4 regions of the Paenibacillus sp. FSL E2-0177 genome follow, and region 2 is predicted to be linked to each of the others. Evidence: riboswitches for the same ligand, from Rfam matches in the RefSeq annotation. Region 2 holds a riboswitch; each other region holds the start of a gene.
What was found. Region 2 has a riboswitch for cyclic di-AMP ahead of MHI25_RS00575 (C40 family peptidase). Riboswitches for the same ligand answer to the same signal wherever they lie in the genome.

Region 1: linked by a shared signal. The riboswitch ahead of MHI25_RS11590 (KamA family radical SAM protein) and the one ahead of MHI25_RS00575 (C40 family peptidase) in region 2 are both predicted to bind cyclic di-AMP.
Region 3: linked by a shared signal. The riboswitch ahead of MHI25_RS25935 (TrkH family potassium uptake protein) and the one ahead of MHI25_RS00575 (C40 family peptidase) in region 2 are both predicted to bind cyclic di-AMP.
Region 4: linked by a shared signal. The riboswitch ahead of MHI25_RS03080 (hypothetical protein) and the one ahead of MHI25_RS00575 (C40 family peptidase) in region 2 are both predicted to bind cyclic di-AMP.

What each region holds. Positions count from the first base shown of each region.
Region 1 covers NZ_CP150307.1:2,628,658-2,630,859, forward strand. Annotated here, with positions in the region: gene MHI25_RS11590 (KamA family radical SAM protein) at 1-884, opposite strand, end outside; cyclic di-AMP (ydaO/yuaA leader) riboswitch at 1,024-1,165, opposite strand; gene MHI25_RS11595 (AraC family transcriptional regulator) at 1,214-2,202, opposite strand, start outside.
Region 2 covers NZ_CP150307.1:121,679-123,880, forward strand. Annotated here, with positions in the region: gene MHI25_RS00570 (GNAT family N-acetyltransferase) at 1-250, opposite strand, end outside; gene MHI25_RS00575 (C40 family peptidase) at 440-892, opposite strand; cyclic di-AMP (ydaO/yuaA leader) riboswitch at 937-1,079, opposite strand; gene MHI25_RS00580 (C40 family peptidase) at 1,442-1,870, opposite strand; cyclic di-AMP (ydaO/yuaA leader) riboswitch at 1,928-2,066, opposite strand.
Region 3 covers NZ_CP150307.1:5,827,097-5,829,298, forward strand. Annotated here, with positions in the region: gene MHI25_RS25935 (TrkH family potassium uptake protein) at 1-1,053, opposite strand, end outside; cyclic di-AMP (ydaO/yuaA leader) riboswitch at 1,118-1,293, opposite strand; gene MHI25_RS25940 (CPBP family intramembrane glutamic endopeptidase) at 1,614-2,202, shown strand, end outside.
Region 4 covers NZ_CP150307.1:663,927-666,128, reverse strand. Annotated here, with positions in the region: gene kdpA (potassium-transporting ATPase subunit KdpA) at 1-256, opposite strand, end outside; gene MHI25_RS03080 (hypothetical protein) at 473-889, opposite strand; cyclic di-AMP (ydaO/yuaA leader) riboswitch at 1,141-1,330, opposite strand; cyclic di-AMP (ydaO/yuaA leader) riboswitch at 1,750-1,914, shown strand; gene MHI25_RS03075 (hypothetical protein) at 1,983-2,202, shown strand, end outside.

The DNA.
Region 1 (2,202 bases), 2.5 Mb from region 2:
TTGGCTTCTTCTACAATTTGATAGACTTGCTCGAGCGGTAATACGAAATCTCGGTTTCCGGCTACGGGCCGGTTCACAAAGAAGTAGTAGGGTGTAACGCCAGCCCATGAAAGCCGGTCCAGTAGTTCCCCTAAAATAACGGGATCATCGTTGATGCCTTTGAGGATGGGGGTCTGATTTACGACAATTGCCCCTGCGTTGTGGAGAGCTTTAAATGCTTTTTTGGCTTCAGGTGTGATTTCACGAGGATGATTGATGTGCGCCATAACATAGATTCGTTTGTCTTCGGTAGAGTAAGTACGAATCAGCTCCAGCAGCTCTTCGTCTTCAGAGATCCGCATCGGATTAAATACGGGAATTTTGGAACCCAGTCTAATGATCTTAACATGCTCAATGCTTCTTAGATTTTCAATAATGGATCTTAGCTTCGGTGTGGAGAGAATTAAACTGTCCCCGCCCGTAAGAAGTACGTTGTTAATCTCCGGATTATTTGCGATATACTCCAAACCCGGAGAGACATCAGCCATCGCCTCTTTCACGTCATTTCGGAACAGACGCTTACGGAAACAGTAGCGGCAATAAGCCCCGCAGACCTCGGATACAATCAGTAGTGCAGTGGTTCTATACTTGTGCTGACAACCAGGTACCACATAATTCGTGTCCTCATCGGAGGCGTCCCAGCGCCCATACTCCAGCAGTTCACCTTCGTTAGGAATAACCAGCTTACGGATGGGATCATCTGGATCATCCCAGTTAATTAAAGACAGATAGTAGTCATTTACACGAAAAACAAATTTGTCCGTAATTTCTTTCAGATTCTCTTTTTCCAGCTCAGACAACATAGCTATTTTGTTAATATCCGTGAAGTACTTTACCTTTTGCACGTACATCTCTCCTTTGTCTCGTAGTGTGAGAAATGAGGGAGCCTTAGTGTCAAAGGCCAATCTACTGCCAGCAGGGTCCAAAAAAGCACAAAAAGAGACCCTTAGCAAGGGTCTCTGGTTATGTAAATAACATGAAAAGCAGACCCATCCACTGCTGACGAGGTTAGCTGACGGACTCGGGTAAGATGGTACCCTACATTCTAATGCTCAATGATTCGCCCCAATTAACTGGTTCCCCCGCTTTTCAACTGTAAAAGTTGGAAATTAAGCGTAGATAAAGTATACCCTATCAAGTTTTGAAAAGTCAAAAGAGATTCCTAGATTCACCTTCAATTACTAGCGGTACTTCCACCGAGTAGTTTAGGCAACAGCGTTAGCAGCTTCTCCCGGGTTAACGCATCACTAGAGTTCCATTTGCTTCCGTCGAGCAGATAAACATGTCCCTGACGTACTGCCGGGAGATTGTTCCAAAGTGAACTGTCTAGTAATCGTTCCATCGCAGCTCGCGAGTCTTTGCGTTCCGGAATGAGCATGAAGATATGATCTCCGGCGTAGGCAGGCAGTCGCGTTGGATCAACTTCGGCGAACCCTAACTCTTCGTCCAATATGGCCTGGATCTCTTCGGTCGGTTGTAAACCACATGGGGCATAAAGCGCAGTGGAGAATCCGGACATTCCCATAGCATACAGATGATCTCCATGATCATAGACCAAAGCAGAGGCGGTTTCTCCAACTTGGAGGGTTGTCGTGTAAAGCTGCTGCCACATGGCAGCGTTTTTGATTGTGAATGACTCCAGCCATGCTTCGGCTTCGCGCTGTTTACCTAGCCAACTGCCTAATGTCCGCATTCGGTTGTCGAGAGATGCAAATGAATCAAAGGTGAGTGTCGGAGCGATACCAGAAACTGCTCTGTAGGCTCTTTCATCACTATTTGCCAAAATGATCAAATCTGGGTTTAGGGAAGCGGTCAACTGCGGGTCCAGTGGAAACCCGACGTTGGCGAGCTTCTTAAGCCGATGTTTATAGACGCTGTTCCGGGCGAACGCTTCATCTCCACCGATAGGCTTTACGCCTAACGCGAGAAGGTCGCCAAGTGTTTCGCCATGATAGACAATACGTTTCGCTCGCTCTGGAATCTCCACCTCATGACCCGTCCAATCCTTGACGGTAAGCTTACGACCTTTCTGATGTGCATATTGTCCGGGTGTAACTCCGGTTTTTTGCCGAAAGCGGCGGCTGAAATAGTATTCGTCCGAGAAGCCGACCAGTCTGGCGATTTCCCGCAGTGGTTCAGTCGATTCCTGCAGGAATCGTTTGG
Region 2 (2,202 bases):
CTAAACGGACGACTCCTTCCATCGGGAACAACTGTGCGAATCCGCACAAAACCTCTTGTTCATTTAATATGGAGATATATTGTTCCTCCCGGAGCTGCGGATCACCAAACTCGATGCCAAGAGCCTGCATCTGCTCCCACGGCATCCAGCCATAAATATTATATGGGGGCGTATAGCTCCACTTACAAATAGCTTCTCCGTGAATTGCCTCCATAGGAACAACATGAAAAGTTACCGAGGGATTTATCATAAAGTCAACGATCTCCTTTCACGAGGACATTGCTATATTACTAATTATATACAAAATGGGGGAGGTTCGACTCAGAAACTTTATATGAGAGGAATGTTTTACAAATTATGAGAGGGGTAAATAAGTAATAAGACAAAAAAACAAGCTCTCCTCCAAGAGTTACCTTGGAAAAGAGCCTATGTACGTTACTTATTGCACATCATCATTGTCTTCCGATTCAGCAGCAACCGATTGATAAGCGTCTGTGCTCATAATGCGCTTGGCACCAACGTAGCGTTTCACGTAGTAGCTATCACTCAGAGAGCTAATCGTAACACCGCGTGAGGTAGAAGCGTGTGCGAACTTACCTTCACCGACATAAATGCCGACATGTGAGACACCTTTGCCACTTGTATTGAAGAATACAAGATCTCCGGCTCTTATATCATCACGGGAGATTGCTGTGCCCATTTGATATTGGGAACCTGATTGGTGTGGAAGGTTAATGCCAATCTTATCAAACACATACATTGTAAATCCGGAGCAATCAAATCCGTTAGTGGATATACCGCCGGATACGTATTTAGTACCGATGGCCTTGTCAATCACTTTATCCATTTTGGAATCTGCGAAAGCGCTTCCTGCTCCGATGGTGAGGATGATGGAAAAGCTTAGTACTGCTGCTGCTAACTTCTTCTTCAAAAGTGTATACCCCTTCCAAATGCCTACGAGGTTAGCTTAAGGGTTCGGTTGAAGGTCCCCTATGACCCCTCTATATAATGGAGGTCAATTCACCCAAAGTTGGTTCCCCCGTTTTCCTAATAGTTAGGAAACTCGGCTCATACTGTTGATTAGGATTAGCTTGTAATCAATACATGACAAAACCTTTGTAAATAACAACTTAATGATTACAAAAATGTTACTAAAATCTCACTGCGCTAATTGTAACAAACAGAAAGCCGCTTGGCAATCGTTTTTAACATATTAATGCAGAAAAATTGGCATTTTTACGGTAGAAAGGCATATGTAAGCGTTAATAATGACCTAATTTTTAATATAATTGCAATTTTTATCAAATAAACGTGTTTCAATTGGGCTCTATTAGTGTAAAAATATATTATGGAAAAAAGAAAAACCCGAATTTGATTACGGGAATAATCAGATTCAGGTTCATATAGTTGTAATTATGAGGTTATAGTTGTGAGGAAGGTTTCAATCGAAGGCTACAGCTTGATAAGCTGAAGTACTCATTACTCTTTTAGCGCCAACATAACGATTGGCCCAGTAGGCCTGACTGAGTGAAGTGATGGTCACTCCACGCGAAGAGGACGATTGTGCGAATTTTCCGTTTCCAACATAAATGCCGACATGGGATACTCCATTGCCAAGTGTGTTAAAGAACACTAGATCACCAGAACGCAGATTGCTTTTGGATACAGCAGTTCCAACGCTATATTGAGCTTTTGATGTACGAGGTAAAGTAAGACCCACATTCTTGAATACATATTTTGTAAATCCAGAGCAATCAAATCCGGCAGTGCTTGTACCTCCGGTTTTATAGGCAACTCCAATAGTCTTTGAGATTACAGTGTCCATCTTAGAGTCGGCAAAGGCGCTTCCTCCACCAATAGATAATGCCATTACAAGTCCTAGCGCCGCAGCGACGCATTTTTTTCTTAAATTATGTCTTTTCAAAAGATGTACTCCTTCCAAGGCCTGCGAGGTTAGCTTAAGGGTTCGGTAGAAGATTCCCTATGATCCCTGTAAAGCGAGATCAATTCACCCAAAATATGGTTCCCCCACTTCCCGGTGCAAAGGAATTAGGCGTGTTAAGCACCAAGAGAATGACGTTTCGACAGTTACACTTACGATAAATACATTTAGTTATGTAGGAATCGTTTCAATTGATTACAAAATTGTTACTAATAGCACAGGACTTATTGTAACAGAGCTTTTATGATTTTGCAAATACT
Region 3 (2,202 bases), 1.2 Mb from region 2:
TTGAGCCAGCCGATAACGGAACAACACAACATCTTCCCGTCCACGCAGCATAGCAATTACAGCACCAATCATCATCGTAAAGGTTGTTGTCTTAATCCCCCCGCCCGTTGAGCCCGGAGAAGCACCAATAAACATAAGAATCACTATAAAAAATTGTGTAGCCTGCCGAAGTCCAGCAATATCTACTGTGTTCGCGCCAGCCGTACGGGGAGACACGGATTGAAAGAAGGCCGATAATATTTTACCGCCGAAATTCAGTGAACCCAGGGTACGAGTGTTAGTAAACTCAAATATAAAAATAACCAAAGCTCCGATCAGAATCAGCCCTGTGCTGGTGGACAAGACAACTTTACTATGTAGAGACAGCCTGCGGGTTACCCGAAACTCCACCAGATCTGACATTACAATAAAACCAATCCCGCCGGAGACAATCAGAAACATCACAATAATATTCACAAGCGGATCATATACATAATCAGTTAAACTGCGAAAATCCCCAAAAATATCGAACCCCGCATTATTAAACATAGACACCGCATGAAATATGCCATAATAAATCGCTTTTCCCAACGGCATATCAAAAGCCCAGCGAATAGACAACAGCACAGCGGCACAGCCTTCTATGACAAGAGAATATATGAGGACTCTCCGGATCAGTCGCACAATTCCTTCCATAGAGCCTTGATTCATGGCTTCCTGTAGGATTAGCCTGTCCCGCAAAGATATTTTACGCTTTAACACCAGTGAAAATAGAGTGGCCATGGTCATAAAACCTAAGCCGCCGATCTGGATCAGGATCATAATTACGGTTTTCCCAAAAATCGTGAACGAAGTTCCGGTATCCAGCACAACAAGCCCTGTAACACAGGTTGCCGACGTTGAAGTAAATAATGCATCAATAAATTCCACGGAATTCCCGCTTGTGCTTGAGATGGGCAGCATAAGCAGCAGGGCCCCTATCAGAATGATCGATGCAAAACCAAGCACCAGTATCTGCGGCGGCGAGAGCTTCAGAAACTTAAATTCAGAAATCCTGCGAAACTGTGAAGCCACTTTGCTCACCTTCTTATCAAAAATTCCAACAAAAAAAGCACTGGAAAACCAATGCTGACTTGGTTCCTGCAGTAAATTAGCCTACGAGGTTAGCTGTCGGATTCGGACTGTGCAGGCTGCCCTATTCGTTCCCAGAACGAAATTCACCCCTGATGAAAGTGCCATTTATCGTGTACACTCCACTTTTCATCACTTCTTATGGTTCCCCCGTTTTCACCAGAAATTCGGCTACTATACAATTGCATACAAATTATATACGTTATTTAGTGAATTCACAAAGACACAATTAATGCTCATTCACATGAAAAAATGCGGTTTAAAGAGACTGCATCAAAAGGAGTGCCTTTTCTCATCACTTTTCCGTGTTTTCCCTGCAATTACACCGATTCTCATCATTCGTGCAGAAATGAACACGATAAAATTCATGGTATAAATTCACATGACTATTCTATACTATCTCTATTACCCATAAAAAGAACATATAATGTTTTTTGTAACCAACCAGGCACTAATACTATAATGGAACATAACATTGTCAGTACATAACAAGGAGGCGTTACATGAATCCCGTCGGCCAGCCCTTACAGCAACGTGCCCTCTCCAAGAGGCTCATCATCTCGGGCATTATCGGTCTTATTCTATTTATTATGTTTCAGATTTCCCCTTCACTGCTTAGCAGCCCTACAGGTGAAGATACCACCGTCATTAGCAAGGCAGAAGCCCGTGACCAAGCCATATTATTTGCAGAACAAAAGCTCAACTACACCGAAGCACCAAACGATCAATGGAATGTACTTTACCAGACGGACTCTTCCTTTTATGGTTATATGTCTCGCGAGAAGCTTGTGGAGGACTACACCAAGAAAAAATTGGATCAAAAATATCCTTTTGATGTCTTTCGGGCAACGCTTACTCCTTCAGCGGAGCAAGAGCCGCAAATCATCGTTGACCTCAATATGTATACCGGTAAGATTGTCGCTTTCTCAAAGGCTGCAAAAGTTACCTCCGAAGAGGGGTCAGGCATCGCTTCCGTTGGTGCAAAAGAGGACAAGGGAGCTGACCTCACTCTAGCGCAGAAGGAGAATCTTGCTCGTCCTTGGCTTCAGGAATGGGAAGTAAATCCTGCCAAGCTACAAATTGAATCGAATA
Region 4 (2,202 bases), 540 kb from region 2:
GCTGTAATCTTAGAAAAATATAACTGAAAGCAACCAGTACGATATTAGTTAAAACAAAGCTGAGTGCATACTTCTTCCAGGACATTCCGTCCCGTTTTTTCAGGCCGATCAGCTTATAAATACCTTTCTCTGTGCCTGCAAACCAGCGATCCGTACGATTCGGTTCGTTAGAAAATACATGATATAAATACGTTCCCATCGGCTTGACCAGCAAGATGAGAATTACAATTACGACGACTATTTGCAAAATGCCCATGAATGCCCCTCCTTAAAATTTCTCAGGATGAATCAACGCGTAAACCAGATATATAAACAACAGTAGGGTAACAGCGATTACTAGAATCACAGCTTATCCCTCCCCGTATCCTCAACTACACCTGCGCACCAGCGCATAAAGCCATAAAATAACCCGTAAATTACAGCTAACGAAGCCACCATATACAGATCCATCATATCTTCCGCACTCCTTCCATTATCCTTGATGAGGTGATCTATCGATTAGAAAATCAGCATCACCACTATGGGAATAGATTACATAGCTCGCACCAAGTCTTTTATAGACCAATCTAGGATTTATTGAACTTGTAATCACAAAAATCGGCTGTGTCGTCCAGGTACGGCACATCTGAATATAGCGGCAGCAAAGCGGAAAGCTGCTCTCAAACAGATATACCCTGCCTACCGGGAACGATGGGCGAAACCAAGTGCTCTGATGGCGGGTATCCACTAGAATAACCTGCTCAATCCCGAGCTCCTCAAGTAAAGCTTTCTCAGCCACATTGTTGGTTAATCCCGCCATCTTAATACCCCTGAACTTCAGAAGTTTAATGAAATGTTCTCCCGCCTTTGTAGGCGCACATACAAGCACATATTCATTCTGATCCGTCATCTTTTTTTCTCCTCCTGCTCATTTACAACAAGGAGGCAACGAAAATCTCCGAAAGGATGTTGACCTATCGTCATTTTCGGGCACAACCTAAAGCTCGGTTGTGTCACGTCATTAGACGCTGCCTTACAAATACCGCTAATGATGAATTTAGCGACCTCTTAGGGGAGGCCTCCATAAATGCTTTGCTTCTAAGAGCACAGCAAAAAGCCACAAAGGATCTCCTCTGTGGCTCGCTAGCGGTCACATTGCACTCATCCTCTCTCCATACGCTTACGAGGTTAGCTGTCGGATTCGGGCGGTGAGAGTCGCCCTACCTGTATAGATGCGAGCTCACTCACACCCTCTACAGGATTCACCCCATAATCGGCTTCCGACTCTCACATCGGCTGCCGATTGTTGGTTCCCCCGCTTTCCTTATCGGAAATTAAGCGGATCAAATATTCGATTGTCGTTGAAACAGGAGTAATCATACTCTTATGCACGAAGACTTGTAAAACCTGAATGATGCCAAAATAATGCAAATTAAAAACTATTTTCCCATTAGATAGCGCTTACTTGATATCTAATCTCTCTATATCTCTTGTTTACTCGAGTTTGGAGCGTTTAATCGCTATCTATAACCCATGTGATTTTATTCACCTTTTTAGAGCGAAAATACTGCAAATTCCCATTATAGGTAGAAACGCAAGAAGCTGAGGCTGAGCGAGAAAGAGGCGCGATAACACGCCATAAATACCTATTTACCTCGTTTTTCAGTCGTAGTCGGCAGGATATGGTTAAAATTGCTCTAAAAGAACATTTTCCGTTTTTTACAGAAAATCTTGAAAAGAGTATGATTCGGGTTGAATCTAATTCATGAAAAACAATCAACGCTGAGTTCCTGCATTCGCAGGGAACGGGGGAACCATCAGGCCACCTGGCCTACTTGGGGTGAATCCAAAGGAGACTGCATAAGTCTCAATAGGTAGGGCGACTCTCACCGTCCGAATCCGACAGCTAACCTCGTAAGCGTAAAGAGAGAGACCCTTGATCCGCCACGCTTTGGCCCAGGTATATCTGCCTGTAATCCAAAACCGCAGCAGAGGTCCTCCTCTTGCTGCGGTTTTTGCGTTACCTGAGCTTATTAGGTGATAGCACGCTGGATGGGGTGAATGTTTTGAAGCACTATTATTTAGGGATACATCAAGGGCTGCTTGAGCCGATAAGTCTAAATTACGTTTGTTTCGGGGCCTTGTGGTTCGAAGAACATAATCACAGGTACATTGTAGGCTATGCATTTGGCCAGAACCAGATCCAAGCCCTTCGCCAGTTCA